2 linked regions of the Rhodopirellula bahusiensis genome follow. The protein of the gene in region 1 binds, or shares a complex with, the protein of each later gene. Links are inferred from orthologs where the notes say so. Each region holds a gene or a part of one and is shown on either strand. Other genes may lie near its edges. The genes, in order: secA and secY.

Region 1 (10,095 bases):
ATGGAGCGATCGTGGTTCGTGCGATCACGGTGCCACCGATGGCACCTTGGATCGGAATCTTGAACTGGTGCCGCGGGATCGCTTCGGCCAATTGCTCGCAATAGTGCATCGCGCGAGCACGTGATTTGTCACGATGAACCAGGTAAGCAAGTGCGTCAACAGGTTCCTTGTTGACCAAGATGTCGACTTTGACAATGTCCGTTTTGCGGTATTCGATCGGCACGTAGTCAAACGACCCATAGCCACGCGTGATCATCTTCAGCTTGCCATAGAAGTCGAACAGGACTTCGCCAAGTGGCATCTCGCTGGTGACTTCCAAGCGTCCAGCTGACAAGTAGTTCATTGTTTGGCTCTCGCTGCGATGTTCGCGGCAGAGTTCCATCACCGGTCCGACGTACTCTTCCGGAATCAGAATCTGAGCCTTGATGTAGGGCTCGCTGACCGAATCAATGGTCGATGGGTCGGGCCAGTAAGTCGGGTTGTCGACGTCCTGCGTCGAGCCGTCTTTGAGTTGGATCTTGTACTGCACCGAAGGCGCCGAGATGACCAACCCGATGTCAAACTCTCGCTGCAAACGTTCCTGCACCACATCGAGGTGCAACAAGCCCAAGAAGCCACAGCGATAGCCGAATCCGAGAGCGGCGGAGCTGTCTTTTTCGAACGTCAACGCGGCGTCATTGATCGAAAGTTTTTCAAGAGCCTTAGTGAGGTCTTGGTATTCGTCGGTGCTCATCGGATACACGGATGAGAACACGACTTGGCGTGCGGGTTGATAACCTGGGATCGGTTCGTCTGCGGGTTTGTTCGCCAGCGTGATTGTGTCGCCGATCTCGATGTCTTGGACTGATTTCACACCGGCGACAATGTAACCGACTTCTCCAGCAGCGAGTTGTTTTTTAGGAACAAGCTTGAATTGGTTGTAGCCGAGTTCATCGACCGTGAAGTCGCGATCGGCGTGCATGAAGTGGATGTTGTCTTTGGGTTTCAGTGTTCCCTCCATGACACGGCATTGCAGGATCACGCCGCGATACTTGTCAAAGAAAGCGTCGAACACCAGAGCCTTTAGCGGCGCATTAGGGTCGCCTTGCGGAGCGGGCAGGTTCGTGACGATCCCTTCGAGAACGTCTTCGATGCCCTCGCCTGTCTTGGCGGAAACCGGGATTGCGACGAAGGGATCGAGTCCCAAGTCCTCATCGATCTCACCGCGAACACGATCGACATCGGCGGCGGGCAAGTCAATTTTGTTGATGACCGGCAGCAGTTCCAGATCGTATTCGAGCGCGAGGTACAAGTTCGCGACGGTTTGAGCTTCGACACCCTGGGAGGCATCGACGACCATCAGAGCACCTTCGCAGGCCATCAGCGACCGGCGGACTTCGTGTGAGAAATCGACGTGGCCGGGGGTGTCGATCAAGTTCAGTTGGTACGCCTCGCCGTCTTTGGCGGTGTAGTTCAGCGTGACCGTGTTGCTTTTGATCGTGATTCCGCGTTCCCGCTCGATGTCCATCGAGTCGAGCATTTGGTCGTGAAACTCTCGTTGAGTCACTCCGCCGCATGATTGGATCAGCCGGTCCGCCAGGGTGGATTTTCCGTGATCGATGTGGGCGATGATGCAAAAATTGCGAATGTGTTTCATGATTTTGTTTCGTGCGACGCGGCGTGGACGTCACATCGTAGTGAATCAGGTGTCAATTCAATAGGGTTTCGCTGAAGCGATCGGTTGCAACGAATTGGAAAGAAATACAGGTTTGAGTGGATTTCCTGGATTCTGGGTGACGATCCAAACGGATGAATTGATCTTCCGCTGAAACGTCCTCTTCGGGATGATCGAACGTTCGGAGGACCGTTTCGTCTTTTCTGTTTTCAAGGATGTGTCATGCGGACATTGCTTTTACTCGGCCTGGCCGTCGGTGGCGCTTTCATGGCTGGATGGTTCACCATCGAGCGTGATGGCGACAAAACTCGAATCGAAATCAACAAGACGGAAATTCGCAGCGACACGCGTTCGGCGATCGATCGCGGTCGAGACATACTCGATGAGCGTCAACGTGAACAAGCCGCTCAGCAGGCTGCCCAGCAACAGGGTGGTTATCCTGCTCAAGGCCAAGGTGGCTACTATCCCGGGGCTGCTCCCGCGAATCCGAATGCTTGGCCACCACAGGGCGGGCAACCGGTTCAAGGGGCTGGGTACAGCACTCCGAATTACGGCGCACCTAATTACAACCAACCGCCGGCTTACAACAATTACCCTGCCGCACAACCCAACGCGGGTTATGGCGACCAAGGTGGTTACAACCCAAACGCTTACCAGCCGCAGAATTACAACGGACAACCACAAGCCGCTGAGCAGAACCGATGGGACTCGGCTTCAGCGCCTTGGGCTCCTCAGTATCGTTGAGTTGATTGCGCGTTTGTTTGGTTCGTTCACGTTGGAGATCAACGTGCTACAGGTTGTGGGCGTGACGCAGGCGGTAAATGTGCTGCGGGTTGGTTAGGCGGCTTGTTGGCGTGATCCAACCTGCCCTGGGATCAACATCTCGAGCGTTTTCTGATACGCACCTCGGTGTTGGTTGACCAATTCGCGGGCGGCTTGTCCGAGCGAGTCCGCGGCGGGTACGTCAGTCAGGCAACGTGTTACGAACTCCTGCAGTTCGGCTTCATCGGCGACACGAACCGCAGCGTCGGCGGCGATCAATTGCTTGGCAATCGTGTCGAAGTTCTTTGTGTTGGGGCCAAATGAAACGGCACAACCATAGCCGGCGGGTTCAAGCATGTTTTGGCCGCCCCGGTCACCAAAGCTGCCGCCCACCGTGGCAATCTGTCCGACGCCCCACCAGTGACGAAGTTCGCCAATGGTGTCGACCAGGATCACTTCTTCGGAGTCCCATTGATCAGCGTACTGGCTGTCGTTGCGACTGCGTCGAATGGAGGACAGACCTTCGGACTGAATCAGTTCCGAGACTTCGTCAAATCGTTCGACGTGACGGGGAACCAAAATCAATCGCAGTTCTGGGTGCGTTGCTCGCAGCTTTTGATAGACACGAAGTGCCATCGCTTCTTCGCCGGCCTGCGTGCTGCCAAAACACCAAACTCGGTGCCACGGATCGATACCCGACCAGTTGATGCGTTCGTTGACTTCGGTTGTCTCTCGCGAGCGAGGGGCGTTGTCAAACTTCAAGGATCCAGTGACGGTGATGTTGTCCGGCGAGACGCCGCAGGCAACAAAACGTTCCGCGGCGGAGTTGTCTTGGCACCCGACCGAATCCAATCGCTCGAACGTTGAACGCAACACTTTTGCGAATTGTTGATAGCGACCGGCGCTCGTGGCACTCAGTCGACCATTGATGACTTGGACGGAGCAGTTCGCCTCTTGGGCACATCGAATCAGATTGGGCCACAGTTCAAGTTCCGCGAGCACCAGTTGCTCGCAGCCGAGGTTTTTCAGCGTGCGGCGAACGGCCCAAGTGAAATCGAGCGGGCAGAAGAAGACTCGTTCGTCACCGAAGTGTTTGCGAGCGAGGTCGAAACCGGTGTCGGTGGAGGAACTGATCGCCAGTGCGATTTCGGGATGCTGCTTCTCCAGTCGGCTGACCAACTCGGGGAGCAGGTTGACTTCGCCAACACTGACGGCGTGCAACCAAATGGTTCGCTCGGCATTTCCGCGAATTTGGGCCGCTTGTTCGGATGACAGGCCCAACAGTTTTTGCCCCACGCCGCGTCGATAGCGACCGTGGCGAATCATCCGGTGCAGCACCAACGGCGAGACCGCGGTCAGTGCTGCGGCGTAGGCGATGTTGAGCCACATGGTTGCCTTCCTTGGCAGGGCGTGGAACGTTGGGACCGGGTGTTTGAGCGGAACGGCGCGAGCCGTCCCGAGTTTGAGTGGTTCACATCAAACGAGCTTGAGAATCATAACCCGACGCGTGAGCGAGGGACCACGTCGAATCCCCTTCACAGGCTGGAAGCCTATGCCACATTTTTGATCAACGGTCGCGACGCATGCAGCAGCTCTTGTATTTCTTGCCGCTGCCACAGGGGCACGGTGAGTTGCGACCGATACGAGGCTCTTCGACTCGAACGGTGTCAACGCTGCCTTCGGCTCGACCCTCGCTGCCTGCGGCGGCACGTTGGGCGGCGGTGTTGGACTCCATTTGCGCCGATTGCTGGGCCGCACGACCGGCTTCGTGGGCATCGTCATGGCGAGTTCTCGCGTCGACCCACGTGCTGCGAATGAAGTCATCGTTAAAAGACTCCATGCGGAAGATCAGGTCGGTCACGCGTTCGCCAATTGAGTCCCACATGGATTCAAACAGTCGCATGCCTTCACGTTTGTATTCGACTTTGGGGTCCATTTGAGCGTAGCCCTTCAGGCCAACGCTGCTTCGCAAATGGTCCATCGTCAACAAGTGGTTCTTCCACGAGTCGTCCACGATGTTCAGCAAAATCTGACGTTCCATCCGACGCATTTCCGGGTGGAACTTGTCATCGACGGCACCGTTGACAGCCAGAGTCAGCTCGGCGCGATTCATCCGCGAAAGGTCTTCGGCGGTGTTTCGGTTACCGAGCTCTTCTTGCAGCCAGGTCGCCAAGGCTTCCAGCTTTCCGGATTGTCCGCTGGCGAGTGAGGCGGTCACGTCGGCGTCCGCTCTGCCGAAGAGATCTTCGACTTTCTCGGTTGCCTGAGCGTGCATTCCACCGGAGGCACCGGCGGTTTGCTTGCTGTACTGGATCAGCTGAACCTTCAGGTCGTCACGATTGAGTTTGACCTCATCGACGCTGAGTTCGTGATTGAATCGACCGTGCACCCAATCGACCAAACCTTCGCGGTCGAGTGAAACCTGGGCACCTTGTTTGTCGGTGAAGCGAGAGATGCCGGTCAGGACCGGGTACTCGGCTTCCTTTTCGGTGTAAGCCGCTTCGGCACGACGATTGAGTTCTTCGGTGACGTTGCGGCGGTCTTCCACATCGCGGAATTCTTCCGGAGTGGTTTCGATACCGAACTTGTGACGCATCCAGGCACACAGAACTCGAAGGCCGTAGTCGGCCTCCAGCAATGGTTCGCCTTCGGTCAAATCCGTTTCTTCGATTTGCTTGTGAGCGTGAGCGATCAACTCGTCGATCATCTCTTCGCGATCTTTGTTCTTCAACTGATGGTCTTGGTAGTTGGTGACCAAGCGAGTGTTCGCCCAGGTGGCCATCGCCTTCCAGTTCCATTCGTCTTCCATCGTCTCGGGAAGGTTTTCTTCCACGGCTTCAGCGACGGTGACTTCCGATGCACGTTCGGCTTGATCCTTGGCGTAAGTGTCCGCCATTTCGAAATCCATGTTTTGGAAATCGCGAGCGTCCAGTTGGCAACCCAACTTTCCACCGGCGAACGCCGAGAACGTGTCGACGCCGTAGTTTGGATCCAGGAACGTGTCGACTTGCGATTGAATTTCGTTGTGGATCAACGTCAACAGCATCTCGCGAGAGCTGTGTCCGTCGAGCAAGTTTTGGCGATAGCGGTAAACGCGTTTGCGTTGTTCGTCCATCACTTCGTCGTACTCGAGCAAGCTCTTTCGAATTTCGAAGTTGCGTTCTTCGACCTTCTTCTGAGCCGCCGCGATTCGGCGAGTGACCAGCGACGATTCGATCGCTTCGCCTTCCTTCATGCCCATGCGTTCCATCATGCTTTTGACGAAGTCGCCAGCAAAAATCCGCATCAGGTCGTCTTCGAGAGACAAGAAGAATCGGCTGCCACCGGGGTCGCCTTGACGACCGCAACGACCGCGAAGCTGCAAGTCAATTCGGCGTGATTCGTGTCGTTCGGTTCCGAGCACGTACAGACCGCCGATCTCACGAACGATCTTGCCTTCCGCACTCATGTTTTCGCGTTCGTCGATTTCGTCGACGAGAGCTTTCCACTCGGCGTCCGGCACTTCCAAACGCGTCGGGTATTTGTGTTGCAATTGCGACCAGGCGAGCGTTTCCGGATTACCACCAAGGATAATGTCGGTACCACGACCGGCCATGTTCGTGGCGATCGTGACGGCGCCGATTCGGCCGGCTTGCGAAACGATGTCCGCTTCTCGGCCGTGCTGCTTCGCGTTCAAGACGTCGTGCTTGATGCCGCGGCGTTCCAGCAGTGCGGACAAGCGTTCGCTCTTTTCGATGCTGACGGTACCAACCAGAACCGGACGACCAGCTCGCTCGACCGCAACGATTTTTTCGCGAGAGAATGTCTCGGTCTGCTTTTCGCCTTTGGGAAGCAATTCCACGGCCGAATCGGTTTCGGACTTGATGTTGCCCCACATCTCGGTGCCATCTTTCAGCACCAACACGTCCCACTTGTGAGTGCGTTCGACGTCATCCGCGATCGCTTTGAACTTGTCCTTCTCGGTCAAGTAAATCAGGTCGGGGTGTTCGATCCGTTGCAATCCACGGTGCGTTGGAATGGCGACAACGTCGAGTTTGTAGATCTTCCAGAATTCGTCCGCTTCGGTCATAGCCGTACCGGTCATCCCGGACAGCTTCTTGTACATCTTGAAGATGTTCTGCAGCGAAGCGGTGGCGAACGTCTGCGTTTCTTGCTTGATCGGCACGCCTTCTTTGGCTTCGACGGCTTGGTGCAAACCATCGCTCCATTGCCGTCCATCCATCAGACGACCGGTGAACTCATCGACGATGACAACTTGTTTGTCTTTGACGACGTAGTTGACGTCCAGCTTGTACAGGTAGTGGGCTTTCAGGGCGTTGTCGATCAGGTGCGGCCATTCCATGTTGCCCGCGGTGTAGAAGCTCTCCACACCCGCCAACTCTTCCGCAGCACGAACGCCTTCGTCGGTCAGCGTGACGTTGTGTTGTTTCTCGTCGACGGTGAAGTGTTCTTCTTTCTTCAGTTGTCGAGCGACACGGTCGGCTTCGCCGTAGCGTCCCAAATCCAAGTCGGCAGGGCCGCTGATGATCAGAGGTGTCCGAGCTTCATCGATCAGAATGTTGTCAACTTCGTCGATGATGGCGTAGTTCAGCGGGCCTTGGCACTGCTGCACTTCGCTGGGGAAACGGTCATCGCCCTTGGCAGCCGGACGCATGTTGTCCCGCAGGTAATCGAAACCGAATTCGTTGTTTGTTCCGTAGGTGATGTCGCACTGGTAGGCGGCTTGTTTTTCGCTGGTCGACATGCCGGACTGGATCGCGTCGACGGTCAGACCGAGGTTCATGTACAGCGGCGCCATCCACTCCATGTCACGACGGGCCAAGTAATCGTTGACCGTGATGACGTGAACGCCTTTGGCTTCCAGAGCGTTCAGGTAAGCGGGCAGAGTCGCGACCAGGGTTTTACCTTCCCCGGTGACCATTTCGCCAATCGCGCCGGAGTGCAGCACCATGCCGCCGACCAACTGAACATCGTAATGACGCATGCCCAGGAATCGTTTGCCGCCTTCACGACAGACGGCGAAGGCCTCTTCCATGATGTCGTCAAGCGTCTCACCTTCGCGAAGACGTTTGCGAAACAGCTTGGTTTGTTCGCGGAGTTCGTCGTCGGACAACCCCGCGTACTTTGATTCCATCGCCGTGATTCGGTCGGCGGATTCCTGCAATTTCGCGACTTGTCGGGCATTGGCGGAACCAAACACGCTGGTGGCCAGGCTGCCAACACGTTCGAACGTGCTACCGAAAACGAGGCCAAGGATGTCCCAAAGACGTTCCAGGATGGACATAAAAGATCAAATCAGTGCGATTGGGGGTGTGAAAGCGTGCGGCTTGCGTAAACCATGCCAACTTCCAACGTTACGGGTTGAGGGAAATTGGGTCAACTGCGATCGGATCTCGTTCGCGTTGGCTACTACGGACCCAATTGCCCGCCGGATCAGGCGGCGATGAATCTCGATCGTCGGCGAAGGTTTCATGCAGCGGTTGGATCTCTTGCAACAGCTGCTCGGCCAGCGTTTCCATGGCAAAGCGTTCGCTGGCGTGATGGCCGACCAAAGCCAGCGTTAATCCCGTGTTTTCCGCTTCCAAACACGTATGCAGGGTGGCTTCGCCGGTCAGCAGAACGTCGCAACCACGCCGGCGGGCGGCTCCCACGAACGAGCCTCCACTGCCGCAGCCGATCGCAACACGCTGAATCGGACGGTCAAAATCGCCCACCAATCGGGGCCGCGTGGAGCCGCATGAATTTGCGGCAAAGCTCAAAAACTCTCTCGCAGTCATCGGTTCGGGAAGCTCGCCGCAGCGGCCTGAGCCGACCATTGAGTCTTCCAGCGACGGAACGAGGGGCTTGATTGAGGTCAAGCCGAGACGGTTTGCCCACTGTTCGTTGATGCCCAAGCGAGCGGAATCGTAGGCGGTGTGAGCACTGTAAACAGCGATTCCGGCTCGGCACAGATTCCAGACCATCGCTGAGGCGGCCGAATCGGTCGTGATCCTGGCCATCGGTTTGAACGGCAGCGGGTGGTGGGCGACGATCAAATTCGCCGCCAACTCGGTTGCTTCCTCCACCACCGCTGGGGTGATCGTCAAACAGGTCAATATCCGGTGGGCTTCCGCTGAGCGGTCACCCAAAAGCAGGCCAACGTTGTCCCATTCCTCCGCCAGCTTCAAGGGAGCGATGGCGGAGAGAGACTGGCAAATGGATTCGATGGTGGGAGACACAGGATTCGCGACCGTTTGGAGGAAAGGTGCTCGGAAGAGCACACTTTACGGACGGCGATTCGCTGTGGGAACAATGAATCCGGGGTGGAAAGGCACGCGATTCGGTTGGCGTGCCTTCCAAATCAGAATCCGCTGAACGGATCGTCATCGCCTGCGGGAGCGAACGGGTCGCCATCACCGGCGGGGGCAAATGGGTCGGTCGGAGCGGCGCCTCCATCAAATGGGCTGGTACCCGCATCAGCAGGGGCGGCCGATGCGTCGGCTGGAGCAGCTTCGGTGGCCAATGGGTTGTCCATCGCACCTTCGAGAGCGTCGTTGGATTCGACCACTGCGTCTTCGCCGGCCAAATCATCCGCAAATGGATTGTCATCCGATGCTGGTGCGGGTGGCGGGGTGGCACCACGCTGCATCTTCGGAGCCTGCGAAGGAGCGGCGGGTTGGCCTTGTGAGGAAAGCTCGTTCGAGCGGATCTGCGAGCGAGCGGCGCCGGTTGCCAGAGCTTGCAGGCGAGCCTTTTCGCGAACCAGTTCCAATTTCAGGCGTTGCGAACCTTGGATCCGCGATAGTGAACGGCCAATCGATCGAGCGTCGCCGCCACGAGCTTCGAGCTCGGCGCCCATTTGCCAATCGCCTTCGGCGTAGCCCATTCCGCTGGCACTGGCTGCCAATCCGCGGAAGTAGTAAGCCCGCGGGTCACGGATATTGTTGTCGATCGCCATCGACAGCAATTCATAAGCCTTGCTGTAGTTTCCGGCGTTGTAGGCATGAACACCGCGGCCGTAGATCTCGGCCAATACAGCGGACTGAGCAGAGGCCGTGTTGGTCTGAGCGGTGGTCAAAAAGCCAATCGCCATGGCGATAAGGAGAAGTGGCGAGGCAAAGCGAATCTTCATCGCGACGGGGACCCTGTGACTAAAGGCGGATTGTTCAACAACAGACCGTTGCAGCTTAATTGTCTGTCCCGAGGGAATCAAACAAAACGTTGCGGCGTCTGAATCAAAGTGGGATTGCCGATGCGGTATGTCACGGGTGTGAGCCCCGTGGGGTCGTCCCAGGTTGCTACAATTCGGAATGCGAATTTTTTTGGACCGGTTCTCTCGTTCACACGAAGTCCTAACGATGCGAATCCAGAATCCCAGCAATCAGCCCGCGAAGACGGTGCCATCTCTTCTTTTGAGCAGCATTCTGCTCGTCCCTTTGGCGGGGATTGTGGAACCCTCTGCGGGCTCGTTGATGAGCTCCACCGCGATGGCCGACAGCGAATGGCATCGCACAGTTCCGGTTGTTAACGATGGTGAAATCGCGGAGTTGATCGAGGGACTAGGATCCGAGAGTTACGCGACGCGGGTTCGTTGCCGACAGCGTTTGTCTCGGATCGGTTTGGCCGCCTTCGATGCATTGCGACAGGCTCGCCACCACCCGGACAGCGAAATTGCGATTGCGGCTCGCAAGTTGACCAGC
Region 2 (8,775 bases), on another replicon or contig:
CCCGCTTGGTCATGTCGTCGGAGTAAGGCACTCCAAAGAACCAATCAAACCCCTGACGGGTCGGCAGGAATTCCGGTTGATCACCCAGATGCCATTTTCCAACCAATGCGGTGGAGTAGTCCTGTTGCTTAAGAATCTCCGCGATGGTGATCTCATCGGGATGCAAACCATAAGCAGAGACAGGTCGCAGAACCGCACCATCGCGATCGTTCAAATGCATTCCGACTCGTTGCGCATAGCATCCGGTCATGATGCTGGCACGCGATGGGGTGCAGACGCCGGCCGTGACGCAGAAATGGGTAAACGTTCGCCCTTCCCTTGCCATGCGATTCAAGTTGGGCGTTCGATGCAACGTCGATCCGAAGGGTTCGATGTCGCCGTAACCAAGGTTGTCACAGTAGACGATGATGAAATTCGGTTTGGTTGGCTCGGCTGCCGTTCCGATGCCGAGCAACGGTGACGTTGTAAGCAGCGTCACGATCCATCCAACAAGCCAACGCATCAGTTGTCCTCTAGTTGGCGTTGAAACATCTCCAGCAACGCTGCGACGATTTTGGTGGTTGCTTCCTTCTCGACGTAGTTGGTCCCGAGCCACGTTTCATAGCCGCCCAAACGATGTTGCGGCGGTGTCGGCAGGTACCCGAAGGAGCCGTTGGCGAGCTCGATTGTGAAGGTGTCTTGGAAGGGGCTGCGGTCTTTCAGTTCCAGCCCCGTTTCGGTGAACGTTTCAAACGGGATCGCGGCGATTCCCAAATCGCCAATGCGAAGAGCCTGCAGTTGGATCTCCACTTCCTTGGGCCCCGCCAAAATTTTCGCGATTCGATCGGCATAGATCTCTTCGCGGCGATGACCGCTTCTCGGATTGTTGTCGTCGCTAAGTTTGAGTTGATCAAAGTGCGCGATCATCTCCGGTGTCGGCTGTCTGGTCTTCAGCGCCAACGTCGTGTGCTCGGCGGAGAGTGGCACCCAATCGTGGAAATCAATCTGCTGGTGGGCTTCGAACACGCGGCTGGCAACTTTCTCTGCAACCTCCTGCATCTTCTCGTAGGGATCGTACTTTCGGGGCGATTTATCAGCGAAGTTGATGTTGTTCACGTCGCCGCTGGTGCCATTGGCAAGGATGCCGACAAACGGTGGCGATTGATTGGTTGCCCCCAGTTTCTCTTCGATGAATTTCGCGAAGTATCCAAAGTAGTCCGCCGAGACTTCGCCGGATCGAACGCCGCCGACGTAGTGCAGCGAATAATTTGCCAGCAGGGCGATCGGCCGGCCGTCGGGGCTCTGTACTGAGACGAAGCTGATTTCGGGATCGGTCGGACCCGCGGGGCGATCCAGTTTGGAGCTGCCGCGAGGTGGATTCATCCGGACTTGATCGGTGCCACCGAATGGGTGGCCCAACAAGCTGGCGTCGGTGACAAACCAGCGACGGTTGAAGACTTCCGACGGTTCATCCGCGCTTCCCCAACCAATCTTGGCCGGTTCCAGATTCGCCATCGCACGACGGATTCCGTCCGAGATCCGATGGGCAACGAAGGTTTGGTAATCCGTCAGTTTGGTTTCGTTGGCGGTTTTCAGGTCCCCGCGAGCGGTGGTTGCCGAATGGGTGTGCGTGGATGCCAACAGCATGTTGAAGACTGGCAACCCGGTCGCATCGGATGCTTGCTGTTTGGCGAGATCGAAGACTTCCACGGGGATGCCAACGTTGTCGCAGAGGACGATGGCCAGTTTGGTCATGCCATCATCCAACACGAGGCAGCGAGCGTGAAGTTCATCGTGCACGTTGGTGGCCGGAATTGGTTTCCAACCGCCAACAATCAGCTCACCCAGTGGCGGCGTGATGTTGCTGGTGGCAGCTCCAGCCCGAAAGACCGGGTTGGAATCTTCGCCATGTACTGGGGACACTTTGCCAATGAGAAGACCAAGAAGAACCAAAGCGAGAGTCATTCTCTGGGACGCAGGACGGAGCATGCTTCGATCCTTTGGGGCTGAGGGAGGGGCTGGGGAAGGATGCGAGTTGGAGAGCTGAGTGTCGTTCCTCGTTCGCACAACCGATTGCCAGCAGTTGGAGGGGGATTTGAAATGGATTCAATAGGGCACGATGGTTATGGGAGCGCACGTTGCGTCTGTGCCCCTGAACCGACATTCAAACGAGCGCATTGTACCTGAACGGTTTCATCGTTGTTCTGTGGAGGGGAAAGCGTTCGAAAACGCGAACAGCAACCTCATGAAATGGATCCATAGCGAGTCGGTGGAAATCACGCTTGCGGCGTTGGGATCCGTTAAACTGATTCGCGATGGTACCTTTGCCTTGTCCGAGAGAGTCTCAATGAAGTTTTGTTGTTTTGTCCTGGTGAGTTTGGCTGCGACTTGGGGCCTGGTTGGTATTGCCGGCCAGGTTGCGGCAGGTGAATTCAACACCGTGCTGGACATTGGCGATCCGGCACCTGAATGGAGTGAGTTGCCGACGACCGCGGGTGAGACTTCCTCCCTGAAAGATCTATCGGATTCGAAATTCGTGGTTCTGGCATTCACCTGCAACAGTTGCCCGTATGCGGTCGATGCGGAAAAACGCTTGATCTCACTGACCAAGGACTACGCTGAGAAATCGGTCTCGGTGATCGCGGTCAACGTCAACACGATCGAAGACGATGCGATGCCGGCCATGAAGGTGAAGGCCGCGGAAAAGTCGTTCCCATTCGCGTACTTGTATGACGAGTCCCAGCAGATCGCTCGCGACTATGGGGCCAAGTACACGCCTCAGTTCTTTTTGCTCGATGCCGATCGAAAGATCGCCTACATGGGCGCGATGGATGACAGTCCTGATGGCCAAAAAGTGACTCAGCCCCACCTCCGCAATGCGATCGACGAAGTACTTGCAGGTGAACCCGTGACACTTTCTGAAACGGTTCCAGTTGGTTGTCGGATCCGGATGGAGCGTCAACGTCGCTCTCGTCGTCAGCGCTAGATTCGTGAACTGAAGCGGATACTTTGAAGTCCGGGCCAGCTATTCAGTCGTTGGCGACTGGTTTGCTCAGCATCGGATTGAAATTCAAGCATTCGCAGATCGAAGCGTGGACCAACGACTCTGAATCAGAGGCGTCAATGTCACGAACGAGTTCCTGGCTTCGATAGTGATCCAGCAACGGTGCGGTGCGGGCCTCGTAGATTCGGAAACGTTCTCGAATGAACTCTTCCGCATCGTCGGCGCGATTCCCTTCTTCGCCCCGTTTGCGAAGACGTTCAATGAGTACGTCTGCGGAAACCTGCAAGTGCAACACGTGGTCCAGCTTCAGAGAAGCGGCCATCAGTTGATCGTCGAATGCACTGGCTTGAACTTGAGTCCGCGGGAAACCATCGAGTAGGTAGCCCATTTGGCTGTCTGATTGAGCCAACCGCTCGGCAACCATCTGCAGCACGAATTCATCCGGAGCGAAGTGCCCTCGGTCAATTCGAACATGGATCTGCTCGCCACTCTCGGGCTCCAGAGCCCTCAGCATTCCGCCCGTGCCAATGTGTGGCACGTTCAGAGCTTTGCTAAGCAGTTCACATTGAGTGCCCTTGCCCGCACCAGGCGGACCGATGAAGACAATTCGCACAAAACTGCCAAATTCAAACGACGGGTGAAGTGCCGCCGCCGGCACCTTCCAGCAATCCTCGGTAGTTTCGCATGACCAAGTGGCTGTCGATCTTTTGCACCAAGTCGAATGCGACGCTGACAGCAATCAACAGACCCGTACCACCATAGAAACCGGCGATCGAGTAAGGAACACCCAGCGATCCGTAGACGATCGTTGGGACAATCGCGATCAGACCCAAGAAAGCAGCACCAACATAAGTGATTCGGACCATCACCTTTTCGAGGTAGTCCGTTGTACGGCGACCCGGTCGGTAACCGGGAATGAACGTTCCCGAATCACGCAGGTTGTCGCTCATTTCTTTCGGATTGAACGTGATGGCCGTCCAGAAGTAGCAGAAGAAGAAGATCAAACCGACGTACAGCAGGTTGAAGAAGTACGAGGTTTGATCGCTCATCGTTGAGCCGATCAAGTCAAATCCGCGGAACAACGAACTGTCGGTTGCGAACTGGCCGGCGAGGAAGCCGAACAAGACACCAGGAATCATCAACAGTGAGCTTGCGAAAATGATGGGCATCACGCCGGCTTGGTTGATTCGAAGCGGCAAGTGCTGACGAGTACCACCATAAACACGACGGCCACGGGTGAACTTGGCTGATTGAGTTGGGATCTTGCGTTGCCCCAGTGTGATGAACACCACACCGAAGACGACAACAACAAACAGCACGACGAGGATGATCAGTGTTTCAATCCCGACCTGGCCCTTGGCCAAACCAGTCAACTCGGTCTTCATGCCCAGGACGAGCTCGTATAATGCCTTTGGCATCTGAGCCAGAATGCCGGCCATGATCAGCAAACTGATCCCGTTGCCAATTCCGTATTCATCGATCTGCTCCCCGAGCCACATCAGGAACACGGTTCCCGTTGTCATCACCAACACGGCGACGATCTGCCAGCCAAAGAACAGTTGTTCGTTTGCATTCATGAAGTTCGGGTTGATGCTGCTTTGGCCATTGGAGCCAGCCATCAGCATGAACTTCAGGTACATGTAGCTCTGCACCAAGCAGATCACTACGGTCAAGTAACGTGTGTATTCGTTGAGCTTCTTCCGTCCCGCTTCGCCTTCCTTCTTCAGTTCTTCCAGCGGCTTGTAAACGCTCCCGAGCAACTGGAAAATGATCGATGCCGAGATGTACGGCATGATTCCGAGGCCGAAGATCGTCGCTTGACGCAGATCGCTGGCCGCGAAAACACTGACCTTTTCGAAGAAGTCAGCAGCACCGCCACCGGCGCCACTGTCCAGGTTCGTCGCGATCATCGGCAACGGGATGTGGAACCCGATCCGGTAAATGGCAAGCAATCCGATCGTAAGCATGACCTTCTTACGAAGCTCAGGGATCGAGAAAATGATTCGCAGCTTTTCAAACATCGATCCGTCCGTCGTCGATCGTGCAGGGTGAATTCGTGTCGTCTCACCAAGCAAGAATGGTGAGCACGCAATAAATGTTCTGGACTAGGCGTCGGCAAAGTACCATCGCCTAGGCAATCAAACTAGCAACCAAAGCCGATTCGCGGAAGAACGATTGCGACGAAGGATGATGAACAGCTGCCAGTTCAAAAAAAACAGGCCCGACGAAATCGCCAAGGCCCGTTGTTTTGTCGGTTGGGTGAAAAGTCATGACCGCGGGCGGTCAGCGGCTCAGCCGTCTACTTTTCGCTCTTGAGTGCTTCAACGCGCTCGTCAGGTGTACGTTTAGGAGCCAACTTCTCTGCCGTTCCGCCAGCTGCCGAGATTTTCTCTTCGGCCGACTTGCTGAAGCGGTGAGCCTGAATGGTGAGTTTTTTGGTCAACTCGCCATCGCCCAAAACCTTTAGTTCGTCAAAGTTGCCTTTGGCGAGGTTCTTGGCAGCGAGTGCTTCAAGCGTCACTGTTTCGCCTTCGTTGAAAGCGTCATTCAACTTGCCAACATTGACAGCGAAAATTGTCAAAGCCCAGCGGTTGTTGAAACCACGTTTTGGAACTCGACGGAACATTGGCATCGCACCGCCCTGGAAGTTGGGCTTGCGGCTGTAGCCGCTGCGGCTCTTGTGTCCCTTGTGCCCACGACCCGACGTTTTGCCGGTGCCGCTACCAGGACCACGACCGATGCGTTTTCGAGGGCGGTTTTTCGTGATACCGCGATGAACGTCGTTGAGTTGCATAGTAGTGATGGAAAGGCTGGGGGCCGGATGCTGAGCGCTGAGCGTCAGTCATGCTGCCCGAGTGTTAGATTGAGTGTCTTTGCCAATGGAATCCAAGGTTTGTCGCGGTGAAGCGTTGGGAACCAAGCAATGTCATTCCGGCGGATGAAAACCGCCGGGGAGATTAGGCTTCGATCAAATCGTCTGGGTTCAGACCACGCAGAGCAGCGATTTGCTCACGAGTTCGCAACTTGCTCATCGCGTCGAGGGTCGCTTTGACCAAGGTGACAGGGTTATTGGTCCCGTACGATTTGGTCAGAATGTCGTGGATTCCACATGCTTCGCAAACTGAACGAACAGCTTGGCCAGCGATGATACCCGTACCAGCACCGGCTGGAATCAGGACCACACGAGCAGCACCGTAGCGGCCCCAAACTTGGTGAGGAATGCTTCCTTCAACCAATGGAACGTGAATCATGCTGCGTGAAGCTTGCTTTTGTGCCTTTTGCACGCTTGGCGGAACTTCGTTCGCTTTGCCATAGCCCCAGCCAACCTGTCCGCTGCCGTTACCGACAACGACCATCGCAGCGAAGCTAAAACGGCGACCGCCTTTGACGACAGCCGCACAACGTTTGATCTTGACGACACGGTCCAGAAGACCGGCTTCCAAACCTTGCTCTTCGTTCTTGTTGTTGCGTTTGTTTCGTGCGTTGCTCATGGCGGACTATGTTGATTCGTTGCGATGAATGTCGCGGGATGGGAAAATTAAAACTGCAAGCCAGCTTCGCGAGCGGCGTCTGCGAATGCTTTGACTCGGCCGTGGTACTTGTTGTGACCACGATCGAGCTTGACGGTTTTAACACCCGCCTCAGCAGCTTTTTCTGCGACCAGCTTACCAACCAATGCAGCAGCGTCACAGTTGCCGCCGGCTTTCACTTGGTCGCGGACAGTTTTGTCACGCGTGCTCGCACTGAAAATGGTCTTGCCAGCTTGGTCGTCAACGACCTGGCAAGCAAAGTGCTTCAGCGTGCGCTGAATGCACAAACGCGGCTGGTCGGCACTGCCTCGCAACTTGTTGCGAACATGGCGCCGGCGTCGCAGGCGTTTGCTTTGGAGTTTTTTGTTCTTGTCCATAGTGACGACCCACGATGATCGTTGTGAACGGATGAAATGAATGGAAACGGCGAAGCAACGCTCCGCCAATTGCGACGGCAAACCTACTTGGTGGCCGACTTACCTGGTTTGATTTTGACTTGTTCGCCTTGGTATCGAATGCCTTTGCCCTTGTATGGCTCAGGTTTACGAAGCGAACGAATTTCTGCAGCGAATTGGCCAACGCTTTGTTTGTCGCAACCTTGAATCACAACGTGAGTCTGGTCGGGGCAAGTGACGGTCAAATCGGTTGGGATCTTGCGGTGCAGTTCGTTGGCATAACCAACGCGAAGCTGAAGCGTGTCACCACTGATCGATGCGAGGTAACCGACACCGACGATTTCCAACTTCTTTTCGTAACCGTCTTTCACGCCAACCATCATGTTCGCGATGATCGCACGAGTCAGGCCATGAAATTCGCGGGAGGGACGATCGTCACCATCACGTGAAATGATCACTTGGTTGGTATCGCTATCGACAGCGACCTTCACTTCAGGGCGATGCTTGAACGACAGTTTGCCCTTGGGACCTTCCACATCGATGTTGCGATCAGCAATGCTGACTTTCACACCGGCGGGGATCGCGACTGGCTTGTTACCAATGCGGCTCATGGCTGATTACAAATGTACGGGGGAATTTAAATGGTTTGGCAAATGGGGGCGTCAGCGACGGTCGATCACGACACTTCGCAGAGGACTTCGCCGCCAATTTTGTCGCGGCGTGCTTCGCGATCGCTGATCACACCTTTGCTGGTGCTGATGATTCGGATTCCCAAACCGCCCAACACAGGCTTGAGTTCTTTGCTGCGGCTGTACAAACGACGGCCTGGCTTGCTGATTCGGCGAATCGACTGGATCACTCGTTCTCCGTTGGGACCGTATTTCAGTTCCAAACGAAGGTAGCCGACTGGTTCTTCTTCCAGCTTCTCTTCCTTCCAGTCCCAAATGAATCCTTCTCGTTTGAGAACATCCGCCAAACCACGTTTTACGCGGCTGGCAGGGATGTCAACGAACGGACGCTCGACGCGTACGGCGTTGCGGATTCGGGTGAGCATGTCGGCAATGGGGTCGGTCATCATGGCTGTGGTTTCCCTTTAATTATCCAAGCTCACCAGCTGCTCTTACGAACGCCAGGGATCAATCCCGCATTGGCATTCTCACGGAAGCAAATCCGGCACAAGCCGAACTTGCGATACACCGAACGAGGACGACCGCAAAACTTGCAACGGTTTTCTTTTCGAGTTGAAAATTTAGGCGTGCGAAGCGCCTTGGCGACCTTGGATTTGCTTGCCACGAAAGGACCTGCGGTGTACGGATCGGGGAGCGTCTCAAGCGAGAGACATGTGACGAATTGAAATATAACGATTGGTTGGTTCCGGGAGGGGAACCGAATCAGGCCGCGCCGGCCTGCTCTTTTTCTTTGGGTTGCTTGAACGGCATGCCGAACAATCGCAACAACTCACGTGCTTCGTCGTCGGTCTTGGCCGAGGTCACAAAGCTGATGTTCATCCCTTGAGGACGAACGAATTTGTCTGGGTTCAGTTCTGGGAAAACCAGTTGCTCGTTCAGTCCTAGTGTGTAGTTGCCGTTGCCATCGAAGGCTTTTCGGCTGATACCGCGAAAGTCACGGACACGAGGAAGAACGACCGAGACCAAACGGTCCAGGAACTCGAACATGCGTTGGCGACGCATGGTCACCATGCAGCCGATTGGCATTCCTTCACGCAGGCGGAAGCCGGCGATCGATTTACGAGCGATGGTGGTGACAGGCTTTTGGCCAGTGATCTGGGTCATCGAATCGATGGCCAAGTCAAGGACCTTCTTGTCGCCAACCGCAGCACCAACGCCCATGTTCATGCTGATCTTCA

Evidence for each region.
Region 2: the proteins of secA (region 1) and secY are in contact, whole or in part, in a crystal structure (PDB 3DIN), measured with the Thermotoga maritima proteins. The link is inferred for Rhodopirellula bahusiensis from one-to-one orthologs. Residues at the interface, in WP_004082002.1 of Thermotoga maritima: Glu261, Ala262, Arg263, Lys300, Ala301, Arg302, Thr303, Ile304, Ile305, Leu323, Tyr324, Asp325, Pro326, Val329, Ser330, Tyr333, Ile336, Lys340, Phe345, Val349, Glu363, Phe364, Tyr374, Ser375, Gly376, Gly377, Glu393, Ile395, Thr482, Ser483; in WP_004081795.1 of Thermotoga maritima: Glu108, Gly109, Glu110, Glu111, Ala236, Glu237, Arg238, Arg239, Ile240, Thr241, Ile242, Gln243, Tyr244, Ala245, Arg246, Arg247, Val248, Thr249, Gly250, Arg251, Arg252, Val253, Tyr254, Gly256, Ala257, Ser258, Thr259, Tyr260, Leu261, Pro262.

The regions. Positions count from the first base shown.
Region 1 is NZ_NIZW01000008.1:286,235-296,329, forward strand. Bases 3,784-8,092 are described here. They hold secA (preprotein translocase subunit SecA), read right to left. Parts: upstream 7,701-8,092; coding sequence 3,984-7,700; downstream 3,784-3,983. Other genes in these bases: CEE69_RS12565 (3-deoxy-D-manno-octulosonic acid transferase), read right to left, coding at 3,784-3,805; CEE69_RS12575 (Nif3-like dinuclear metal center hexameric protein), read right to left, coding at 7,771-8,092. Outside these bases: lepA (translation elongation factor 4), read right to left, coding at 1-1,636; CEE69_RS12560 (hypothetical protein), read left to right, coding at 1,922-2,398; more of CEE69_RS12565, read right to left, coding at 2,492-3,783; more of CEE69_RS12575, read right to left, coding at 8,093-8,634; CEE69_RS12580 (hypothetical protein), read right to left, coding at 8,757-9,527; CEE69_RS12585 (tetratricopeptide repeat protein), read left to right, coding at 9,754-10,095. UniProt on the Escherichia coli protein: Required for protein export, interacts with the SecYEG preprotein conducting channel.
Region 2 is NZ_NIZW01000007.1:50,173-58,947, reverse strand. The notes cover bases 2,808-5,796. They hold secY (preprotein translocase subunit SecY), read right to left. Parts: upstream 5,005-5,796; coding sequence 3,610-5,004; downstream 2,808-3,609. Other genes in these bases: rplO (50S ribosomal protein L15), read right to left, coding at 5,283-5,777; CEE69_RS09915 (adenylate kinase family protein), read right to left, coding at 3,009-3,596; CEE69_RS09920 (thioredoxin family protein), read left to right, coding at 2,808-2,965. Also shown: CEE69_RS09930 (sulfatase family protein), read right to left, coding at 1-502; CEE69_RS09925 (hypothetical protein), read right to left, coding at 502-1,944; more of CEE69_RS09920, read left to right, coding at 2,225-2,807; rpsE (30S ribosomal protein S5), read right to left, coding at 5,941-6,474; rplR (50S ribosomal protein L18), read right to left, coding at 6,522-6,890; rplF (50S ribosomal protein L6), read right to left, coding at 6,974-7,519; rpsH (30S ribosomal protein S8), read right to left, coding at 7,585-7,986; CEE69_RS09875 (type Z 30S ribosomal protein S14), read right to left, coding at 8,016-8,201; rplE (50S ribosomal protein L5), read right to left, coding at 8,300-8,775. UniProt on the Escherichia coli protein: The central subunit of the protein translocation channel SecYEG. Consists of two halves formed by TMs 1-5 and 6-10.